DNA from 3 places in the Virgibacillus dokdonensis genome. Region 1 is predicted to be linked to each of the others. Evidence: riboswitches for the same ligand, from Rfam matches in the RefSeq annotation. Region 1 holds a riboswitch; each other region holds the start of a gene.
What was found. A riboswitch is a leader RNA that binds a small molecule or an ion and turns the genes downstream of it on or off. The one in region 1 is predicted to bind S-adenosylmethionine.
Positions count from the first base shown of each region.

Region 2: linked by a shared signal. The riboswitch ahead of B2C77_RS19790 (YezD family protein) and the one ahead of B2C77_RS05105 (methionine biosynthesis PLP-dependent protein) in region 1 are both predicted to bind S-adenosylmethionine.
Region 3: linked by a shared signal. The riboswitch ahead of B2C77_RS14220 (methionine ABC transporter ATP-binding protein) and the one ahead of B2C77_RS05105 (methionine biosynthesis PLP-dependent protein) in region 1 are both predicted to bind S-adenosylmethionine.

Region 1 is NZ_LT745763.1:719,992-728,253, reverse strand. Features, by position in the region: gene B2C77_RS05135 (MFS transporter) at 1-547, shown strand, start outside; gene B2C77_RS05130 (CBO0543 family protein) at 673-1,245, shown strand; gene B2C77_RS05125 (malate synthase G) at 1,598-3,778, opposite strand; gene B2C77_RS05120 (LysR family transcriptional regulator) at 3,933-4,817, shown strand; gene B2C77_RS05115 (YuzF family protein) at 5,365-5,583, shown strand; gene B2C77_RS05110 (manganese catalase family protein) at 5,599-6,495, shown strand; SAM riboswitch class I at 6,767-6,868, shown strand; gene B2C77_RS05105 (methionine biosynthesis PLP-dependent protein) at 6,964-8,064, shown strand.
Region 2 is NZ_LT745763.1:3,923,687-3,931,948, reverse strand. Features, by position in the region: gene B2C77_RS19810 (heavy metal translocating P-type ATPase) at 1-6, shown strand, start outside; gene B2C77_RS19805 (Crp/Fnr family transcriptional regulator) at 156-860, shown strand; gene B2C77_RS19800 (hypothetical protein) at 984-2,609, opposite strand; gene B2C77_RS19795 (ABC transporter ATP-binding protein) at 2,602-3,396, opposite strand; SAM riboswitch class I at 3,830-3,934, shown strand; gene B2C77_RS19790 (YezD family protein) at 4,093-4,266, shown strand; gene B2C77_RS19785 (bifunctional homocysteine S-methyltransferase/methylenetetrahydrofolate reductase) at 4,431-6,278, shown strand; gene metE (5-methyltetrahydropteroyltriglutamate--homocysteine S-methyltransferase) at 6,425-8,262, shown strand, end outside.
Region 3 is NZ_LT745763.1:2,682,682-2,690,943, forward strand. Features, by position in the region: gene sufD (Fe-S cluster assembly protein SufD) at 1-884, opposite strand, end outside; gene sufC (Fe-S cluster assembly ATPase SufC) at 902-1,687, opposite strand; gene B2C77_RS21720 (YuzK family famiily protein) at 2,157-2,327, opposite strand; gene B2C77_RS14210 (MetQ/NlpA family ABC transporter substrate-binding protein) at 2,529-3,353, opposite strand; gene B2C77_RS14215 (methionine ABC transporter permease) at 3,435-4,103, opposite strand; gene B2C77_RS14220 (methionine ABC transporter ATP-binding protein) at 4,093-5,124, opposite strand; SAM riboswitch class I at 5,225-5,339, opposite strand; gene B2C77_RS14225 (thioredoxin family protein) at 5,408-5,722, opposite strand; gene B2C77_RS14230 (toprim domain-containing protein) at 5,745-6,101, opposite strand; gene gcvH (glycine cleavage system protein GcvH) at 6,493-6,873, opposite strand; gene B2C77_RS14240 (arsenate reductase family protein) at 7,048-7,401, opposite strand; gene B2C77_RS14245 (acyl-CoA dehydrogenase FadE) at 7,884-8,262, opposite strand, start outside.

The DNA of each region.
Region 1 (8,262 bases):
TGGAATTCATTTCATGCTTATACTATTCGGTGTTTTGTTTTTTCTCTCTGATATCTTTGAAAAACAGCATCAGCTATTTGGAGTGACAAAAGGGTTGGTATTAGCTATTCCATTGTTTGGACTTTGCCTCGCATCGTTTATTACTGGTCGGAAAATAAAGGGTGATTTAGCAACGATGAAACGTGTGTTATTAATTAGTTTGCCTATTGTCGCAGTAACTGTCGTGTTCATTGGCTTTTCAAGTAATAACTTGTATCTATTGTTAAGTGTTTCTTCTATTTTAGGAATTGCTATTGGCGCTGTACTGCCTACATTAGACGCACTGATTACCCAAGGAATTGATAAAGAAGAACGAGGAACGATCACGGCTTTCTATAGTTCTTCACGTTTTATCGGTGTCGCTTTAGGTCCCCCAGTTATATCTTTAGCAATGCGCCACTATATTCATTTCAGTTATATAACCATGGGTATCGTTAGTTTTTTGTTGGTTTTTTTTGTATGGTTTTTTATTCGTGGAGAAGAAGCTATTATTGCAGAAAGCGGATAAAACGAATCTTTAATCAGCTGGAGATAGTTGGGAGTCTTGATTAAAAGAGACTCTTCTCCTTCCCCATACATATTTTTTTTCTATAAGCAAATAATAAAAACAGCTTAAATGATAAGGAGCATTCTATGACAGTCAAAGAGGGTTTAGTACAATCAGATGCAGCAGCAGCAAAATTAATTGAAATTAATCGAATAATTACAGATGCCGTGTTCCAAGCTTTTCTATTCTCATGGCAGTGGTGGCTAGGCATTATTTTATTTGTCGTTCCCTGGATACTTTGGGTTATATTTAGAACTAAACATAGCACAGGACGTTTATTAGGTTGCGCCTTTCTAACCATTGCGCTATCTTTAATAATTGATTTAGTCTCATTATCTTATGGATTATGGTCTTATCCTATGAAATTTTCACCCGTCTCACCGATTCTTTTTCTCCCTTATCATTTAGCTTTAGCTCCTGTTGCTGTTATGTTTGTGTTGCAAATCAAACCAAAAGCGAATGCCCTTATTAAAGGGAGTATCTTTGCGGCTATTGCGGCTTTTGGAGGAATGAACCTTTTCAACGCATTAGATTTTTACAATCCAAAAAACTGGTCCACATTTTATGACTTTTTTATCTTTCTATTTCTATTCTTTGCCTCTTATTGGTTATTCCATATTCAAGGCTACGAAAAAATTCCTGCAAGAAAAAATACGTAGATGCAGTTCTTTCATTCCCAGCCAATTTTCTATAGTTAGAAAAGGGGATGCTTTTACTTATACGATAAACCGTTTAAAATAGGAACAAAGGCTCGGGGCGCCCGGTTAGCAACGTAGCGAGTGGAACGAAGCAACTAAAGTTTTAGGAATCATGGTGAGACGGTGTTGCACGAACCAATGATGACTTATCGTAGGGCGATTCGTGAAGTCGCCTAGTTGCTGGGCGCTGGAGCCGGACGTGGCTAAATAACTTAGTAAGTTTATCCACAGCTGCAAAATTTTATAATTTCCTAGACCATGAAAAAAGGAAAGATAAAAATTCACCTTTCCTCCCTTTATGAAAACCTTTTCTTTATTGTTTTGATAGTAATTCGTTTTGTTTCACTTCAAGACGTCTGCGGTGCAAAATAGGCTCGGTGTATCCATTAGGCTGTTCTTTTCCTTTAAATATAAGGTCACAAGCTGCTTGAAAGGCAATCGAACGATCGAAATTCTGGGCCATCGAACGATAATTTTTATCACCTTCGTTTTGTTTATCTACCATTTTTGCCATTCTTTTTAAGGAATCCATCATTTGTTCTTCTGTGCAAACACCATGATACAACCAATTAGCTAACATTTGACTGGAAATTCGTAACGTTGCTCGATCCTCCATTAAACCAATATGGTGAATATCAGGAACTTTCGAGCATCCTACGCCTTGGTCCACCCAACGAACGACATAGCCAAGCAATGTTTGACAGCTATTATCTAACTCATTTTGTATTTCCTCATGCGACCAATTTGGTTGCTTAGCAATTGGCACTTGCAACATATCAGTCTGATAACTTTGCTTCTCTTTGGCAAGCTGATCTTGAACTGCTTTTACGTCCACTTCATGATAATGCAATGCATGTAATGTCGCTGCTGTTGGCGACGGTACCCAAGCCGTATTCCCACCTGCTGTAAGGTGACTAATTTTTTGTTTAAGCATATCAGCCATTAAATCTGGCATCGCCCACATTCCTTTACCAATTTGCGCCTTCCCTTGTAACCCTGCTTGCAGCCCTGTTTGCACATTATTTTTTTCGTATGCCTGTAACCAAGCCGATGTCTTCATTTCCCCTTTACGAATCATTGGACCGGCTTCCATAGATGTATGAATTTCATCACCTGTTCGATCTAAAAATCCCGTATTAATAAATACGACGCGTTCTTTTACTTGATAAATACAGTTTTTTAAATTTAATGATGTTCTTCGTTCTTCATCCATAACCCCGATTTTAATCGTATATCGTTCTAAATCTAACATATCTTCAATTCGATGAAACAATTCATTCGCAAATGCAACTTCTTTTGAGCCATGCATTTTTGGCTTTACAATATAAATCGAGCCTTCTTGTGAATTTCGATAACGCCCGCTTCCTAATAAATCGTGTTTTGCCATAAGTGAAGTGAACACACCATCCATGATCCCCTCAGGAATTTCCTCTCCGTTTTTCGTGAGAATCACATTCGTTGTCATTAAGTGCCCTACATTTCGCACAAACATCAGCACTCGTCCAGACAATGTAATCGCTTCTCCATTTGGACCTTTATACGTACGATCAGCATGCAACGTTCTGGTGATTTCTTTTTCATCTTTGGTGAATGTAGCGGATAAGTTACCTTTATTTAACCCTAACCAATTTCGGTAAACAAGCGTTTTATCTTCTGCATCCACAGCAGCTACAGAATCCTCACAGTCCATAATTGTCGTTGTCGCTGCTTCTAATACAATATCTTTTACCCCAGCAACATCCGTTTTACCTATTGGATGCGACGGATCTATTTGCACTTCAACGTGTAAACCGTTATGAACGAAAAGAATAGCTGTTGGTAATGCAACATCACCTTGATAACCAACAAATTGCGCCGTATGTTTTAATGCCGTTGTTGCACCATTTTCTAAGCTAATATGCAAATTCCCATCACTTACAAAATACCGAGTCACTTCGGCATGAGACCCTGTTTGCAGTGGGAAATGATCGTTTAAAAATTTTTTTCCAAATTCTATTACCCATTGCCCACGAATGGGATTATATGACGCCCCCTTTTCCGCGCCATCTTCTTCAGAGATCACATCTGAACCGTACAATGCGTCGTAAAGCGACCCCCATCTCGCATTGGCAGCATTTAGCGCATAACGTTCATTATCAATAGGGACAACTAATTGCGGCCCTGCTTGCTTTGTAATCGTATCATCCACATTTTCGGTTGTAATCGTAAAATCATCCACTTCTGGCTCTAGATAGCCAATCTCCTTTAAAAATGACGTATACGCTTCTTGATCTTCAAAATCATTTGTTTGAAGCCAATCATTTATTCTTTGTTGCATTTTCTCTCTTTCAACCAATAATGCTTTGTTCTTAGGTGCCAAATCGGTAACGAGTTCATCAAAATCTTGCCAAAACTTCTCTTGATTCAATCCCGTGCCTGGTAATGCTTCCTTGTTAACAAATTCATAAAGTTCTGTAGCAATTTGCAGATTGCCTTTCGTTATATACGCTGTCAATGTTATCCCCCTCTGTAATCCTTTATTTACTCTATTGTAATGTTAAAAATCATAAAATTGAAATATCCGTTTTGCATAAGTGTTATTCCTTTTAGCTATTGATTTTAGTATAATAATGAAAAACAGGAATTTAACAAATGGAAGGTCGGATTATATGGACATTCGTCAAGTTGAGTATTTCATTGCTGTAGCCAATAAACAAAATTTCACCAAAGCTGCCTCCACGCTTCACATCTCCCAGCCTTCCTTAAGTAAAGCAATTAAAAATTTAGAAAATCAGCTCGGTGTTACTTTATTTTATCGAGGTGGAAAAAAGATTGAACTGACAGATGCGGGCGCTGCGTTTTTAGGGAACGCCAAACAATTTATCGAAGCTTATGAAAATCTAACAACGGAAATGTATGACGTGGTGCAATTAAAAAAAGGACAAATAAAAATTGGCATCCCTCCCATTATTGGCGCTACTTTTTTTTCAAAATTAATTAGTCAATACAAAGCAGCGCATCCCTCCTTTCATATTGAACTAAACGAAGTGGGTAGTAATTTAATTCAACATGGGGTAAAAGAAGGAGAGTTAGATGTTGGCCTCATTTGTAATCTACCAGTAGAAAAACACCACTTTTCTACAATAAACCTGTTAAAAGACCCTTTAATGGTCGTTGTCCAAAACAATCACCCTCTTGCTTCTGAAAAATCTGTTGCATTGCCAGATTTACAGGATGAACCATTTATTTTATATCAGCAAGATTTCTCTTTACATGACCGGATTGTAGAAGCCTGTCAATATTACGATTTTTCACCAAATGCAGTATGTAAAAGTTCGCAGCGAGACTTTATGATAGAAATGGTGGAGGCAAACTTAGGCATCGCTCTTTTCCCTAGTAAAATTTGTAAACAACTGCTCCATCACGATGTTCAAGCTATTCCTTTCAAACAACCAAGGCTTCATCTGGAGTTGGCACTTATTTGGAAAAAAGATAAATATTTGCCGTATGCCGTACGTGAGTTTGTCACTATGGCAAAAGATTTCACAAATTAAGTTCATTTAGAAAAACTTGGCCTACTGCCAATCCTTTTAGAGGTAGACTTAGTTTTTCTTATACTATAATCAATAGTAATTCTATGCTTTCCTATAGTGGAACAAAGAAGCAAGTGCCCGTTTAGCAACGGTGATAAAGGTATTATGCCACTAAAACAGGGGTATGCCGATGTCGAGCGGCAAGCCCTGTTTTAGTCGTCCATCCTCTTAGCCACGAACCGATGATGACTTATCGTAGGGCGATTCGTGAAGACGCCTAGTTGCTGAGCCCTGGAGCCAGACGCCGATCCAAGCACCTCATTTTATACTTTCTTATAGTGCAGACCAAATCAATAAAAAAACAGTAGCAATTATAAAACGCTACTGTTTTTTTATTGGCTTAGGGTGTAGCAACTCGTGGATAATTGTGAACTTCAGCGACTTTTCAATTATGAAGAATTCTATAAAATACGAGATAAGCATTTATTTTCAACTTGTCCAACGAATAACCTGCTTTTTGCCGTCATAGCCTAGTTGTAGTGAGTCCATCATAAAGGGAGGCTGAAAAATGAACGCACAAACCCCATCATTTACAAGTGCTTTTGACCCTTACGTATACCAAACTTTACAGTCAATAACAGGTGCCACGCTCATTGTACAAACAACACAAGGAACAGTGACAGGTAGCTTAAAAACAGTAATGCCTGACCATATCGTTTTAGAATCGGGCGGATCTTCATTCTATATTCGTATTCAACAAATTGTTTGGGTGATTCCGAAAAGCTAAAGAAGGAGGCTTCTCATGTTTAAGCGTGAAAACCGCATGTTAATTGAACTGCCTGTTCCTGAACACGGCGATCCTAATGCTGCAGCAGCGGTCCAAGAATTATTAGGTGGGAAATTTGGCGAGATGTCTACATTAAATAATTATATGTTTCAATCGTTCAATTTCCGCCAAAAAGATAAGCTTAAACCATTTTACGATCTTGTAGCAAGTATAACAGCTGAAGAGTTCGGCCATGTTGAACTTGTGACGAACACAATTAATCTACTTTCAAAAGGAAACACCTTTTACACGGGAAACCCAGATGTAACCCCGTTACGCGAAGGAAAAGACAGTCGAAATACGTATCAATTTATCGCTACTGCTCAAACAGCACTTGTAGGTGACTCCATGGGTCGAGCATGGACAGGAGATAATGTCTTTAGTAGCGGCAATCTTGTCTTAGATTTACTACACAATTTCTTTCTTGAAGTCGGCGCTCGTACACATAAAATGCGCGTTTACGAAATGACAGAACATGAAACAGCAAGAGAAATGATTGGTTACTTATTAGTTCGTGGAGGTACACATGTGCTAGCCTATGCGAAAGCATTAGAAATCGCAACAGGCGTTGACGTTAAAAAGCTTATCCCGATTCCTGATTTATCGAACACGAAGTTTGATTATGCTCGAAAATTTGAAGAACAAGGATTGGCAAATGTTTTATACACGTGGAATGATGTGGGAGATTATAACGATATCCGACAAATTTGGAAAGGAGACAATCCAGAGAATGGGGAGAAGCTAATCGTCAAGGAAGGAACACCAAAAGGAGGCCCTGTTCCTAATTTAGAAGACCTTCCTGAACAATTTGCACCTGGCATTGATAAAGATGATTATCAAAAAATCGCTAAACGGTTAATGGAAAACATGTAAGTATGATGAACTCCTTGAACACCACGGAGTTCATCATGGAATATTTATGTAGAAACCACATTTAACTGATAGTAGTTCTTAGAAAACTTGGCTTGTCACCAAGCCTTTCGAAAGCCTTTGTTTTTCGTATACGATAAACCAAAAAATTTATACCTTCCTATAGTGCAAAAAAAAATTTTATCGGAAGCCTAAATCGATTAAAAAATCCCCTTGACTTTTATTCATTTTCCTTGTATTCTAATATTCAAACTTTTAAAATTCAATAGACATTTTCTTATCCAGAGAGGTGGAGGGACTGGCCCTTTGATACCTCGGCAACAGACCGCATGCGGTACTGTGCCAATTCCAGAAGCATAGCGCTTGAAGATAAGAAGAAGCTCCTTTTCGACATATTAGGAAACCTCTTCTTATTTCAAGGAGAGGTTTTTTGCATCCTCTCCTTGTAACCATTTTTAAGGAGATGATAAAATGTTACAACAAACGCGTGAAACAAACATGGTGCAACTAGGAAATCGAAGTGATGCTCGCACTGGCGCAGTTAATCCCCCTATTTATTTATCAACTGCATTCAAACATGATGGGATAGGGCAGTCAACCGGGTATGATTATAGCCGTACAAAAAACCCTACCCGATGCCTGTTAGAGGAAGGTGTTGCGCATTTAGAATCTGGTAAGCAAGCCTTTGCTTGTAGTTCAGGCATGGCGGCTATCCAGCTTGTACTTTCCCTTTTTCAAGCTGGTGATGAAATCATTGTTTCAGCAGATATTTACGGGGGAACGTATCGTTTGTTGGAACAGTACAACAAAGCATACAATTTCAAGATCTGCTATGATCCTTTTACCAACTTCAAAGAAACGGAAGCAAACATATCTAACAAAACAAAAGCAATATTTATTGAAACACCGACAAACCCTTTAATGCAAGAAATAGATATTGCCTCCATCGCTCACCTTACTAAAAAATATAATCTATTACTTATTGTTGACAACACCTTCCTTACGCCATATTTGCAACGCCCTTTAGAACTTGGCGCTAATATTATTCTACATAGTGCAACAAAGTATATCGGCGGGCACAATGATGTATTGGCTGGCATAGTAGTTGCTAACGATGAACCGATTTGTGAACAACTCGCTATGATGCATAATGCATCTGGGGCAGTGCTTTCTCCATTTGATTGTTGGCTGTTAATTAGAGGGTTAAAAACGCTTTCCTTGCGTATGGAAAAGCATGAAACAAATGCCCGAGAATTAGCCCATTTTTTAAGCAACCACCAAGCAATAAAAGAGGTGCTTTATCCTGGCAAAGGTGGTATGTTATCTTTTCGTTTACACGATAGCAAGTGGGTAGACCCTTTTTTACAGCAAATGCAACTGATTACCTTCGCCGAAAGTCTAGGCGGTGTGGAAAGCTTTATCACGTATCCAGCGACACAAACACATGCGGATATTCCCCTTAATGAACGTACCAAGCGTGGCATTGATGACTGTTTATTACGCTTTTCGGTCGGAATAGAGCATGTGAATGATTTAAAACATGATTTGCAGAACGCATTACAGGCATTTTAAATTTGGGCTTGCCGGAACTTTATAATAAAAGTTGTATTTTTATGAAAAAAACATCATAGAAAATGAAATGTTGGCTCTCATCCACTACTAGACGCAGAAGTTTCTAATCTATAAAATATTTTCGAAATAGGTTGACATTTATTTTTTTCGTATATAGTATAGTTCATATTCTGAATGATAAGATTTTACACACTGTGA
Region 2 (8,262 bases), 3.2 Mb from region 1:
AAATAAGACCAAGATATCTATAAAGATAAATTTATGAATACCGATTTGCGAAAGCGAAGTTAATGATTTTTGAAAATGTTTGTTGAAAAAGAAAACAAACTAATTTGAACCAGTAATCTGCATACTTTTTGACAATTTATAGAAAGGAGATTTATATGTTTTCTAAAGGAAAACCAATTAAACGAGGTACTTGTAACAAGCATTCTCATCCTAATTGTGTAGCTATGGTACCTATCTTTAACCATTTAGATCAACCGCAAATGGAAGAAGTCATGGACCATGTTCATGCTGTTACATTTAACCGAGGGGAGACCATATACCGTGCAGGTGATAAAGCTAAATCGTTGTATATTACACATGCAGGTAAGATAAAAATTTATCGGTTGTCTGATGAGGGAAAAGAGCAGATCGTTCGGATTTTACAACCTGGCGATTTCACAGGGGAATTGGCTATTTTTAAAGATACGGTTCACGAAGCCTATGCCGAAGCCCTGGCACACACAAAGGTTTGTATAATTAGTCGTTCCATTATACAAAAATTAATAATAGATTACCCTTCGATTTCTTTAAAAATACTAGAAGAATTTGCTCATAGGCTGGAGCAATCAGAGATGCAAGCAACTCGTTTTGCTACGGAGTCGGTAGATGCAAGGTTAGCTTTATTTCTTGTTGAAAATATGGAAACCAAAAGTAATCGAATTGATTTGCCAATGAATTATAAAGAGGTAGCCTCTTACATTGGGACAACACCTGAAACTGTAAGCAGAGTACTAAAGGATTTCGAAGACAAAGATTATATCAAAAAAAAGAATCAAAAACAAATTGATATATTAAATGCAGACGCTTTATTGTTGCTATGAGCTTGGACATGTTTTATTTTTGGTTGGAAATAATTTATGAAGGCCACACGACTACTCTATTCAATTCCCCCATCTTTTTAGAAGATGGGGGAATTCTAAAAGGTATATATTCAATAGTCCAGCTTATTTCATTTTAAAGACGATTCTCCAAGATATAATGGTAGTAACTACTAAAATCACTAGATATAAATACACACCGTAAATTATTTTGGAAAAAAATAGATGCACTAAGAAAAATAAACCAACTACAAACATGAGTAGGAACGATTTCATCGTAGATCCACTTTGCTGTGTCGACTCAAATACTTCTGAAAATGGATACTTACGATTGTTTAGAACCTTATAACTGATTAATGTGTGTAGAATAGCTGTTATAAGGACAATCGCAAGGTCAGGAAGAATTCGTATAGAGAATATAAATAAAAAAACGATCGATAATAATAAATAAAGTGGTAAAAACAATTTAATAATAAACGCTTTTAGAGTGCCACTGTAAATAGAAGAATGATGAACGATTGGTGTAATTTGAAAAACCCATGCAGCTTTATATTTGCTAGAAAATTGGAGCATCATTACTACAAGGCCAATAAACATCATACAAAAATAAATGGTGAAATACATATTACTACGAGAAAGTTGCTCAATTGAATGTAGATTTAAATAGTTGAATTGGAAAATAAACGGAAAAACAAGAGATAATCCTAAGGTTGGATACACCTTTAGCTTAAAATCACGTTCTCTTGCCATAATAAGGGACGAAAACCGGAAAAATTGCCGTTCCTCTTTGTTTCTAAAAAATAAATGCTCCCACATAGCGTTCATATTCCATCGTTTCGGTTTAGATTTCTCTGTACTGTCCATAAGTTTTTGCAAATTACGCTCAAACGCCGGCATTAATTTATAATATAACATAACCGAAATAACTGGTCCGATGACTGCTAAAGAAGAAAGGATCACTATCCCAAAGGACGTATCGCCATTTAGTATAAATTCAAAAGGTGCGCCGAACCACATAGGAGGAATAAAAACATTCCACCAATTGAAATTATATATATAATTAAAATCAACTATTTCAAAAGCTCGAGCGACAATTTGGTAACCGATAACAATACCTACGGATAATAGGATTTGCACATAGTTAATAATATCCTTTAATTTCTCCCCACTGAAAAAACGTAAAATAAAAATGTATATGAGTGCTGTGATGGTCATGATGAACAGTATTAACAAAATAATTTCTACTAAAAAAAGCATTAAATAACCGATTCCATGTACAAATAACATAACGATAGCTGGAATGATAATAAACGCGCCTGTTAACATACTCATATAAATTGCAACATGGGTGATTTTTGCTGCGCTAATGGTTCTCGAATCAATCGGTTTCGTATGGAGAACTGTTTTGTCGCGAACATCTAGAAGTACTGCGGAAAAATCAGACACCATGGATGTCATTAAAATGAACATGGAAATACCAAAGATGAGGCTGATTTGGAAGATATAATTATCTCCAAAAAATAAAAAAGGAACGAGCATGACCCCGTATAATACATAAATAAATAATGATTTTACAAACTGATTGCTATCCTTTTTTTTATTTGATACATTTGAAGCAAATACTGTCGGTATTCTGCGCTCATCCATCGTAAGCTTCGTCTCAAGAATTTTACGCATCATGTGATAATCAATACGTAGCATATGGAAAAAAGGTTGTAGCAGATCAAGGATTTTTAAAGAGAATTTACTCATGATTATCACCATCAGTTACAATTTGAACAAACTTCTCTGCGGTTTGTTTATGTTCATCAAATCCTGTTATCTGGTTGAAAATACTTTCTAAAGAGCCTTGCTTATTTTGTTCGCGCAATTCTTCAAATGTACCATCTGCTGCAATTTCTCCATCCTTAAGCAGGACGATGCGATTGCTAATCTTTTCTACAACCTCCATAATATGTGAGGAATAAAAAATGGTCTTTCCTTCTGCAACAAGCTGTTCCAAGATGTCTTTAATGATGATGACACTATTAGCATCAAGCCCATTTAGTGGTTCGTCTAAAAAGATCAGATCGGGATTATGCAATAGGCTTGAAATAAGTAATACTTTTTGCCGCATTCCTTTAGAAAAAGAAGAAATACGTGTATGTAAAACATCTTCCATGTCAAATTGTTGCATAAGGCTTTTAGCTTTAGCAGCCGCTTTATTTTTATCCATGCCGTAAAGCTCACCGATAAATGTCAAATATTCATTAGCTGTTAAATTATCATAGATCTCTGCATTTTCTGGGACATAACCAATTTTACGTTTGTAGGAGTAATCACTTGTAGCAATATCTACTCCAAAAAGTTCTACCGTCCCACTATATTCTTCTATTAACCCGAGCATGATTTTAAGTGTAGTACTCTTTCCCGCACCGTTAGGCCCAATATACCCAATGATTTGTCCAGCATATACATCGAGATTAATGTTATTTAATACGCTTTTACTTCCATAACTCATGGATAAATTTCTTAACGACAATACTTTTTCAGTATACATCAAACTCACCTGCTTCCTAGAAAATTTTTAGAACCATGTATCCTAGTCCATGAGAGACTAGGAATCAAAGAAAAATTTGCTTCCATTTGTATTTGTGAAACAGAAATTAAGTAAATTATCACAACCTTCATATGGTCATTATACGATAGTTAAATCTAATTATCATTAACGATTTAAAATCTAACAAAAAAAGTCAATTTGTGGGTGGTGTTAAGGAATCATAAAAATCTAATATATATTCAAACAAGTGTGCTCGACAGCTAATGGAATTAGGTTTAATCCTATTGAACAACTATGAATAAGTCTGAAAAGCGCTTCGAGAATGTATGTATAAAACCTATTTGTATTAATATTTGCAAAAATTTTATAAATAAATTATTGACAATAATACACTTTCGGTGTAGAGTATTAAACAAATTTAATATTAGATGATTTCTTATCCAGAGAGGTGGAGGGACTGGCCCAGCGAAACCTCGGCAACAGACTTTGTTGAAGTACTGTGCCAATTCCAGCAAGCATTATGCCTGAAAGATAAGAAGAGCGATAGACTTATAAAATAATCCACCTCTTCTTATTTATCAAAAGGAAGAGGTTTTTTGTTATGAACAGGCGCTTTTCTTCCAAGGGCACTAGGCTTTTACAAGTTCCAGTTTGGTTACTTGTACTTTGAATAACATGAGAAGGGAAGATGGGAAAATGGGTAAATTGAATGAAGTACAATGGGAGTATGTAAGAAAAAGCTTAGATGCAATTGATTTCGGTTCTGTAGTCATTACTGTACACGCTGGAAGGGTTACACAAATTGACATAACGGAGAAAAAGCGGTTTGCGAATATGAATAACAATCATTCGTTACAAAATTCCAAATAAAGCACATGCCGATTAGACAACTAAAGGCATCTTTTACCTTTTCGATTATTTAATAAGGTGAAAGATGCCTTTTACTATGTTAAAACCATTTTTCCGCATGAACTGTTAGTAAGACCTATCATGAGTATGAGCAGATGATTTGATGCAAAGGAGGAGAAACCGACATGAGCTTATTACAACAATTACAAAATCAAATTTTAATTGCCGATGGTGCTATGGGAACGATGCTTTATTCCTATGGAATCGATCAAAGTTTTGAACAATTAAACATAACCCATCCAAATCAAGTTCAACAAGTACATGAAGCGTATATTCATGCTGGAGCAACAGTCATTCAAACAAATACATATGGTGCAAATTATATTAAATTAGCACGATATGGGTTGGAGGATCAGGTGAAAAGGATCAACCAAAAGGCTGTGCAAATTGCAAAGGAAGCTCGGCAAAAAGGAGTATCCATTGTAGGGGGGATTGGCGGTATTCATGGCGTTCAAGCTTTAAACGAAACAAAAGAGGAAATTAAGCGAAGCTTCCGAGAACAATTATATTGTTTGCTTTTGGAGGGAGTAGATGGGCTCATTTTAGAAACTTATTATAATCTCGATGAATTAAAGATGGTGTTGGAAATTGCTCGGGAGGAAACGAAAATCCCTATTATTGCAAATGTATCGATGCATGTTCCGGGGATTTTGGAAAATGGAACACCGTTGGCTGAAGCATTACAACAACTGGAAGCTTTAGGTGCTGATCTCGTTGGCGTGAACTGTCGTTTTGGTCCGTCGCAAATAATCACCTCTTTACAATCGGTTCCTATACCGAAAAGGGCTTTTTTAGCTGCTTACCCAAATGCAAGCTTACCTGCTTATCGCGATGGTGTACTTTATTACGAAAATGAACCGGATTATTTTAGGGAGTGTGCCAGCCAATTAAGAGAGCAAGGAGTTCGTTTAGTAGGAGGGTGTTGCGGAACAACACCTAACCATATTAAAGCATTAGCTGAGGGCTTGAATGCTACTAATCCTATTACTGAAAAAGTGGTAGACTTTCCAAAGCAGGATAGGGTGATGTTAAAAAGGAAACGAAAAGAAAAATCGCTGGCAGAATTAGCAAAAGAACGACATACCATTATTGTTGAATTAGATGCTCCCAAACATTTAGATATGACAGAATACCACCAGGGAATACAAGCATTGAAAGAAGCTGGAATCGATGCAGTAACACTTGCCGATAATTCGCTTGCAACACCGCGAATATGTAATACAGCTATTGCAACGATTATTAAAGAGCAAGGAATCAAACCGTTAGTCCATATAGCTTGCCGAGACCGTAATTTAATTGGCTTACAGTCGCATTTAATGGGATTGCACATTTTAGGAATTCATGAAATTTTAGCAATAACTGGCGACCCAACTAAAATTGGCAGTTTTCCAGGAGCAACATCCGTGTTTGATGTGAATTCATTTAAATTAATTGAACGAATTAAAAAAGGAAATCAAGGCATGTCATTTTCTGGGCATTCTCTAAGAGAACATACTGCATTTACCGTAGGAGCAGCTTTTAGTCCAAATGTGAATAATGTAGAAAAGGCGATTGCTCGATTGGAGAGAAAGATCGCAAGTGGTGCTGATTACATCATGACACAACCCATGTATAGCAAAGATAAAATAATTGCTTTGAAACAAGCGACCTCACATATAGATACTCCGATTTTTATTGGAATTATGCCATTAACGTCTACAAAGAATGCTGAATTTTTACACCATGAAGTACCGGGGATAAAGCTTACAGATGAAGCTCGATCTCGTATGAAAGCAGCAGAAGGAAATCGAGCACAATCAACAAAAGAAAGTATAGCTATTTCGAAAGAGCTACTTGATACAGCTTTAGAACATTTTTACGGGATATATCTTATCACTCCGTTTATGCGCTATGATATGATCGTCGAATTAGTTAACTATATTCATCAAAAAACAAATTCTATGCGAGTGAAAGCAAGCTTATCCTCACATTAATTTAGGATTTAAGGGTAAGTACAAATCAAATTCTAAAGAATAGTCGTTTAGAATAAATGCATTAACCTATCCTAGAACCTGAGAACCCAAGAGAGAATGTGAATAATCATGATTTTCGATCACATATAAAAAATGGAGGAGTATATATGTCAAAAATAAAGAGTTCGAATATTGGTTATCCGAGAATTGGAGAAAATCGAGAGTGGAAAAGAACACTAGAAAATTTTTGGAGTGGAGTTATTTCCGAGACGGAATTATTTGAAAAAACAACAGAAATCCGTTTACGTAATTTGAAAAAACAACAAGAAAAAGGAATCGATCTAATCCCGGTAAATGACTTTTCCTTATATGACCATGTTTTAGATACAGCCGTTACGTTTGGAATCGTACCGAAACGTTTTAACTATACTGGTGGAAAAGTAGATAAGCACACGTACTTCGCTATTGCACGTGGAACAGGTGGGACCGTCGCTTCTGAAATGACGAAATGGTTTAACACAAATTACCATTATATTGTTCCGGAATTAGATGATGTCACACCTTCATTAGTAGAGAACCGTGCTTTAACTTTTTATCAAGAAGCTAAAGAAAAACTAGATATTGATGGAAAGCCTGTCCTTTTAGGCCCCGTAACATTTGTAAAACTGGCAAAGGGTTATGACGAGCAGGAGTTTTCAACAATTGTGGAGACATTTGTACCATTATATGTCCAGGTCTTACAAGAACTTGTCGAAGCGGGGGCATCTTGGATTCAGATAGATGAGCCAATCTTAGTAACGCAATTATCGAAAGAAGAAATCGCAGTAGTTGAAAAAGTGTATCAGGCTTTTGCTAAACACGTACCTCGTGCGAAGATTATTTTACAAACGTATTTTGAAAAAATAACTGCTTATGAAAAAATAGTGAATCTACCAGTAAAAGCGATTGGTATCGATTTTGTTCACGGAGATTCTTTAGAATTATTAAAAACGTATGGATTTCCCAAGGGTAAGGTGCTAGCAGCAGGAATTATTAATGGACGTAATGTTTGGCGAGCTAATTTAGCAGAAAAGCGCACGCTGATGGAAGAGATTAGACAGCTAGTTCATCATGATCAGCTTATTATTCAACCATCTTGTTCCCTCTTGCATGTTCCGGTAACAAAAACATTAGAACAAAAGCTGGATAATGTCATTTATGACGGACTTTCATTTGCTGATGAGAAGCTTGATGAAGCAGTTACATTAGCGAAAGGTCTGAATCATGGTATGGTTTCCGTTCAAGATGATTTAAATCAAGCGAATGAGGCAATTAAACAATTAATAGAGACGTATCAATCCAATGATGAAGTAAGGAAAAAAGTAGCTCATTTAACAACTGACGATGCACAACGATCCATACCTTTTGCAGAAAGAATAGAAAAGCAAAAGCGGCGTTTGCAATTGCCATTACTGCCGACAACGACAATAGGCAGTTTGCCGCAAACGCCTGAAGTAAAAAGAACGCGTACCAAATGGAGAAAAGGTGAGATTACGGATCATGCGTATGAACAGTTTGTGAAGAAGCAAATGAAACGGTGGATCACAATTCAGGAAGAACTTGATATCGATGTTCTTGTTCATGGTGAATTTGAGCGAAATGACATGGTTGAATATTTTGGGGAAAAAATGAATGGCTTCACTGTGACAGAGTTTGGCTGGGTGCAGTCGTATGGATCACGATGTGTCAAACCACCTTTGATTTTTGGAGATGTGTCTTGGGATAAACCAATAACGGTGAAGGAGAGCGCTTACGCACAGTCGTTAACAGAACGTCCGGTTAAGGGAATGCTAACAGGGCCAGTAACCATTTTAAATTGGTCTTTTGTCCATGATGCAGCACCACGCTATGAAATTATGAAACAAATTGCATTAGGATTGCAAAAGGAAATAGAGTCTTTAGAGGCAAAGGGCATAACGATTATTCAAGTAGATGAACCAGCTTTACGTGAAGGGTTGCCGCTTAA
Region 3 (8,262 bases), 2.0 Mb from region 1:
TTTCCACGGCCAACAGATACTGTCTTCGCATTGGATAGTGAATTCTCGCCAACTAAATGGGTAATATTCTCTGAGACGGTATTACCTTCATTCATTTGTCCAAGTGCCCACTCAATCGTTGCATCCCGGTAAGCAACCCCACGACGGTTATTGTATGCCGTAGTACCTGCGGCAAAATTATCCACCGCCCCAAAAGAAACTTTTGCATTATCTTGGGCAATAACTTCTGTTACAATATTTGCAACCGTTGATTCGTTTTCATTATGAGAAATATAATTTTCTACATACGTTACTGAACTGCCTTGTTCTGCGACGACGAGTACATGGTTAAATATAGAGAGCTCTGGATCTTCCTGCCAGAATATAGCTTGTAAAGGTGCTTCAACAACGACATTTTTAGGAATGTAAACAAAAACACCACTGTTCATTAAAGCTGCATGCATGGCTGTTAAACGATGCTCATCAACAGATACGGCATCCTTCATATAATAGCGCTGTACGAGATCGCCATGATACTGCAAAGCAGTAAAAATATCTGTGAAGATAACACCTTTATCTTCCAGTTCTTTACTTAATGTACTGTGAGCAACAGAATGATTACGCTGAATTAGGAGGTTCTCAGGTAAGTTATTTTCATCTAAATATTCCTGTAATTCAACGGGCAGATCTTGTAATGAAGTAATTTCCTCACCTTTTGCTGTATGTTTAAACTCCGTAAAATTCCATTTACCAATCTTCGTTTTATCCGGTTTTGGCAATTCTAGCTTTTCAGCGTTATTTAACGCTTGAAGTCGTAAATCTAACATCCATTGTGGTTCATTTCGTTCTTTTGAAAATTGTTCAATGTACTCTTTATTGTATGGTAACTTGGTTTCTACAGTCATAAATACCCCTCCTTACGTTACGCATTTTGCTCAACAGTATGATCTTCGATACCTAATTCTTCTTTAATCCACTCATAACCTTCTGATTCAAGACGCTTAGCTAATTCTGGTCCACCAGATTTAACAACGCGACCTTGCATCATGACATGCACGAAATCAGGAGTTATATAGTTTAATAAACGTTGATAGTGTGTAATAATTAAGCAGCCAAAGTTTTCGTCACGAAGTTTGTTAATGCCTTTAGACACTATTTTCAATGCATCAATATCTAAACCAGAGTCGATTTCATCCAAAATGGCGATCTCAGGCTTCAGTAGCATAAGTTGCAGAATTTCGTTACGCTTTTTCTCCCCGCCAGAAAACCCTTCATTCAAATATCTTTGCGCCATATTCTTATCAATTTCTAAATAATCAAGAGCATTGTCCATTTCTTTAATAAAGTTCATAAGTGAAATTTCGTTTCCTTCGCCGCGGCGAGCATTCATCGAAGAACGCAAGAAGTCAGAAGTAGTTACACCGCTAATTTCACTTGGATATTGCATCGCAAGGAATAAACCAGCACGAGCACGCTCATCTACTTCCATTTCCAATACATCTTCTCCATCCAATAAGATGCTTCCTTCTGTAACTTCATACTTCGGATGCCCCATAATCGCAGAAGCTAAAGTGGATTTACCAGTACCATTTGGTCCCATAATTGCATGAAATTCTCCACCCTTTATTGTTAAGTCGACACCTTTTAGTATCTCCTTATCTTCAATTGATACGTGTAAATTCTTAATTTCTAGCGTTGATCCAGCCATATTTATACCTCCAAATTCATTATTGTAATTATCACATTGCCTAAGCGTGATAGTCATTCTCAATTTATTCTCATTACAATCTTAAATCATTTCGAATTTATTATCAACTCTTTAGAACAGGAAATCCTATGTATAAATGGACATTCTTTATGTTATCTTATTGATAATGGATAACTCAACTTCTTTGCCTCTACTTAATTTAATGATTCAAAATGCATACTGGCAGCGGTTACAAGGATATATACCCACATAAAGGTGCATCTTTCATCCGTTTAGTTTTTTTGGATCCCACTGAATATTTTAGTAGCTTAAGAGTATAACCTAAAGCCCTCTTACGAAAAAATTTCGTTGCTATTTCTCACTTAGGCTTGTTCAAATTGTTGAAGCAGGCCTTACAACAATAGCAAAAGGGCGTTTATGCGAATCGCAAACGCCCTTACGCTATTATTTATCTACATTTTTAAAATAATTAGCCGTGTTGTTGGTTCATATATGCTAAGGTAAATAGCTTACACTTCTGATATTCTTGCTGCCGTTTTTTTTCAACTGCTAGCCGTTGTTTTAACTTCCGTTGATACTCCGCAAAACCAATATGATGCGATTGCTGCATTGCTTTTTCCATTTCAGAAGTGTACTTCATTTTTATTCCACTATGAATAGGGAATCATCCTTTCCTCGTTTTGACTCATCATAAGCTTAACATAAGACAAGTTCCCTTCTCAAAATGGATATAAACGTTTCATTCGGCATATTCACGGTTAAATTTCACTTATATACGGATACGTTGGCGATACCTACACATACAGTAAATTTCGCTAAATCTTAGCCTATTGCTACTATTTTATTTCTCTTCTTTTACTGGAACAATTGCTCCATTATATTTTTCCCTCATAAAAGCTTGAATTTCTTCTGATTGTAAGACCTCAGCTAATTTATTTAATGCTTCATCGTCTTTATCCTCTTTCTTCACTGCCAACACATTCACATAAGGAGATTCATCGCCTTCAATAAATAAACCATCTTCTTCTGGCTTTAGACCAGCATCAATTGCATAGTTCGTATTAATGGCTACAAGGGCATCCTCTTCCCTTTCATAGTATTCTGGAAGGACAGCAGCCTCATATTCAGGTGAAAAAGTTAAGTTTTTGGGATTTTCTACTATATCATCAACAGTAGCACGTGCTTTGTCTACATCTTCATCTATTTTAATAAGTCCTTGTTCTTCAAACAAAGTTAAAATTCGCCCATGATCTGGCACGGAGTTACTCATAATAACTTCCGCTCCTTCTGGAATATCCTCCACATTAGATATCCCTTTGGAATATACGCCCATCGGTTCAATATGAATACCTGCAATATAATCTAAATCGTAACCTGTATCATCAATTGTTTGCTCAAGAAATGGGATGTGTTGATAATAGTTAGCATCAATTTCTCCATTCGCAAGATCATCATTCGGTAACACATAGTCTTGGTATTCACTAATTTCCAGGGTAATACCTTTCTCTTCTAAAATCGGCTTAGCCTCTGCTAATATTTCTGCGTGTGGTACACTTGAAGCTCCGACGGTTATTTTATTATCGTCTTTTTCTTTTTCCCCACCACAAGCAGCTAATAAACCACCTAATACAATAAGGATTAAAATGGAAAGAATATATTTTTTCATGTTGGCACGCTCCTCTTTCATCGTTTTTATTTGCATACATTTGTCAAAATTACACTTCATTATTATAATTAATAATTTTCCTTAACGTTTATCTAGTTTGCGTGTAATATAATCACCAATAAATTGAAATAGAAATACAATGAACACAATAATTACGGAACAAAGCAAAACAATATCAAAGTCTCTACGTTGAAAGCCCGAGTAATATGCATAGCTTCCCAGGCCTCCTGACCCAATTGCTCCTGCCATTGCTGTATAACCAATAAGCGCAATAGCAGTAACGGTAAGTCCTGAAATTAAAGCTGGCATTGCTTCTGGTAACAATACTTTAAAAATAATTGTTCGGGTCTTGGCACCCATTGCTTTAGCAGCCTCTATGACACCTTTATCTACTTCTCTTAAAGCAATTTCCACCAACCGTCCATAAAATGGTGCTGCTCCAATAATTAATGCCGGGAGCGCAGCGTTAGGGCCTCTTATCGTACCAACAAGAAAATCAGTAAAAGGGAATAACAATAATATTAATATAATAAAAGGAATAGCACGAAATACATTTACAAACGTGGCCGTGATAAAGTTAACCCATTTATTTTGCCATAGTCCCCCTTTATTAGTGAGAAATAACAGTAATCCAAGTAAAATACCAAAAATAAAGGTTCCTATTAAAGCAATAATCGTCATATAAAATGTTTCTTTCGTTGCTTCTATAATATCTTCTACTTTAATAGTAGCAAATAAATCAGCTAACACCGCGAATCACCTCCAACTCTACAGAAGTTTTTTCTGTTACATGTTGGATCGCTTGTGTGATTTCTGATTCTTCACCAGTCATCTGGATAAATAGCGTACCGTACGCACCAGCCTGTGTTCGCGTAATTTTCCCTTGTAAAATACTAATGTCAATGTCATACGTCTTTACGAGCTTACTAATTAAAGCATCGTTCGTTGTTTCACCTACAAAATGGAGACGAATCAACTTACCATTCTCAAATGTGCGAACTAAATGTTCAAACTCATTCTCGGCTTCTGCATCCCCCATTAGCTGTTGAACGAACTTTTTCGTAACATCTTTTTTGGGGTGTGAGAACACATCCAATACATTACCTTGTTCTACCACTTTTCCGTTTTCCATCACGGCTACATGGTTACATATTTTTCGAATAACATGCATTTCATGTGTAATTAATATAATCGTTAAGCCTAATTGCTGATTTATGTCAACAAGCAAGTCTAAAATAGAGTTTGTTGTTTCTGGATCTAAGGCTGATGTTGCTTCATCACATAATAATACGGAAGGCTTGTTTGCTAATGCTCTCGCTATGCCAACCCGTTGTTTTTGCCCACCACTTAATTGCGAAGGGTAGGTCGCTTCCTTCCCGGATAAACCGACCAAATCAATGAGAGATTGAACACGTTGGTTCCGTTCTTCTTTTTCAACACCTGCTATTTCTAATGGGAAAGCTATATTTTCTTTTACAGTACGTGACCATAACAAATTAAAATGCTGGAATACCATTCCAATATCTTGTCTAGCTAACCGCAATTCATTCTTTTTTAATGCTGTTATTTCTTGATTACGGATAAAAATCTTACCACCTGTAGGTTCTTCTAAACGATTCAGTAATCGCACAAACGTACTTTTTCCTGCACCACTATAACCGATCACACCAAAGATATCTCCTTGTTTAATCGAAAGGGTTACATCGTCAACAGCCGTTGTGTCTGTCTTGTTTGCAGTAAAAACTTTACGCAAACCCTCTATCGATATCACACATAGTCCTCCTTTTTGTCCCTTTACTATTATGCCCACATCAGCAATTAAAAACGCCTTTCTGCAAGAGAACAGAAAGACGTATACATGTCAAAATGTCCCCTCATCTACCAAGACATACGCCTTGCAGGAATTAGCACCTTTCAAAATAAAACATTTATTTGAAGGTTGCCGCGGGTTCGTAGGGCCAGTCCCTCCACCGCTCAAGATAAGAGTTAATTATTATTTAATTGGAATAGAAATCATAATAACACGTTGCTTGCTATCTGTCAATGTAATTTTACTATCGAAATGAAAACAATTCTGGTCTATGCATGATCAAGTGTTGGTATATATTTGCTACATCACGAAATGCATACATTTTTTCAACGAGCTCTCCATCTTTCTTTATAAGCAAACAAGGAACACTTTCTATTTGATGCGTTTGCATAAATTCTGGATGTAGTGATGCATTCATTTCTAAAAATAGCTCTTGCTTTTGCATTTGTTCCATTTTAAGCAACATACTTTTAGCAAGATTACACGTTCCGCAAAGTGGTGTATAAATATAAAGAAAGTAATTGGATTGCTGTAGTTGCTCTTTTGTTACTTGTTGCAAACTATCACCTTTTTACTTTAAATTAAATCAGAAATATAGGATTAACCGCTATTCGTTTACTCACTAAAACTTGAGCTAGTACATTTTCAGGTGTCGTCGCTACTTCTCTGTACTCGCTACTTACATAGACGTGTTCAGCATGTGGTAATTCTCTTGCTAGTTGTTTACGAAGCTTGATGCCAGAAGGATCTTCGTCGACAAGAATATAAACATCCTTATCATCTAAACCATATTCCTCCAACATGTGATCAAATCGCTCTACTCCAAGCGTTCCATTTGTGCAAACAATGGTGATCTCTTCGGCAATCACTTTATTCACTTGCTTCTTATCAGTCAATCCTTCTACAATCATAACCTTTTCTGATCCATCTGTAATCATCACACAGCACTCCTTGAAAAATCAAGCAACAAGCTTGCAATAAAAAATGTTTTATTTACCTTTAGCTGTCTTTCAATAATGTAAACCTAGCTGGGAATATGTAGATATTTATAAAAGGATAACTGCACAACTAGAAGGCTTTTAACTATTGAATGTATACATCATATAGCAAGACTTCATCTCTGTACTATAATGCTTTTCATATTATCAATAAGTTTACTCCTAGTTTATGTAACAGACGGACAATTATTAACATTCTTATAAACAAAGCTGATTGCAAAGCATTGCAGATCAGCTTTGTTCACACTATAAGAAAGTATAAAATTTTTAAGGTTTAAAAACAAAGGCTTTCGCCATAATACTTTGGCTACAAGCCTAGTTTTTCTAATATTTATTCACTGATAATTTCTTCGTAAGCTTCCGCAGATAGTAAGTCATCCAATTCTGTTTCCTTAGTTGGTTCAACAACGACCATCCATGCCTTTTCGTATGGTGATTCATTCACCAATTCAGGGCTATCTTCCAATTCTTCATTCATTTCAACTACTTTGCCACTAATAGGAGCATATAATTCCGATACCGTTTTCACAGACTCTACACTACCGAAAGGCTCATTGATTTCTAATTCGTCACCGACTTCAGGTAGTTCAACGAACACAATGTCACCTAACTCATCTTGTGCAAATGCAGTAATTCCAATGCGCACAGTTCCATCTTCTTTTTTTACCCATTCGTGTTCTTTTGAATATAATAAATCCTTTGGTACGCTCATATTTATTCCCTCCAAATGATATATTCCAATTTCACTATACAAGGTTCAGTCCCAATTATCCAGTATTATTTTAAATAGATTATTTCAAAAGTTTTACCCTTCACTTGTAGTTAACATCGTACAATCCTTCATCAACTTGATTTTTTTATTCGACAGTTCTGTTGGAATAAGCTATTATAGCCAGTTTTTTTCAAATTCTTCCTCTTTGAAGCCAACAGTTACGTTAGAGCCATCTGTTACAATTGGTCGCTTAATTAGCATTCCGTCAGAAGCTAGTATCTCCGCCATTTCTTCTTCCGTGGCATCTGCTATTTTTTCCTTCATATTTAATTCACGATATTTTTTACCACTTGTGTTAAAGAATTTTCTTGCAGGCATCCCACTCTTCTGCATCAGTTCAAGTATATCTTCTTTATTAGGTGGGTTTTGCACTATATGTATTGGTTTATAATTTACTTGATGATTATCTAACCATTTTTTCGCTTTTTTGCATGTCCCACAGTTCGGATACCAGAAAAAAGTCAGCATTAAACAGCCTCCAATCTATAATATCTATAATATGTATCATTATATCAAATTAGACAATTGAAATTCGAATAAAATGAGTTTTTGTATGTGTTAGGTTTTTCTCAATCTAGTTATAACCTCTATTATTTTCAGCACTTTATTTATGCACACTTTTACTAATTTTAATACAACTATTGGTTTGCATTATAGAAAAGTATAAGTTTTTATGTTTTCTTATAGTGTAAAAAAGACGAGCTAGAATCTGTTATTTTCATAGATTCAGCGCGTCTTTTTTGCTATCTGAAATGATAAAATGAGGTGCTTGTAGAGCACGAAACACCGAATAGCCACGTCCGGCTCCATCGCCCAGCAACTAGGCAACTTCACGAAATCGCCCTACACTAAGTCATCATCTGTTCACCGCGATTTCTTTATCTCTGTTGATTCGATCCAGTCGCTACGTTGCTAAACGGGCGCTACGCCTTTGTTCTTACATAACTTTTTTATAGCGTATATTTTTCTTCTTCAATAATGGCAGTAGCAATTTCGCGTTTTTTTGCAATTACATTTGTCGGTGTATGCCGCGTTAACTTACGTAAAGAAGAAAGCATCATTCGTAAAGTGTCTCCTTCTTCTACAGCAATTAATGTTTCTTTAGCATTTGCCTCCATGCGATTAAACGCTTCTTGTACATAAACTTGCGTATACAACAGCTTTTGCATACTCTTTTCCTCACCATTTCGGTGAATTGCCTTTTCTGTACGCAAAATGGCAGACTCCATATTGTAAACCTCTGCTACCATATCAGCTAAGTTCACAAGAATTTCTTGTTCGTTGTCGATGTTCTGCATAAATTTCTGTGCCGCTAAACCGGCTCCTAGC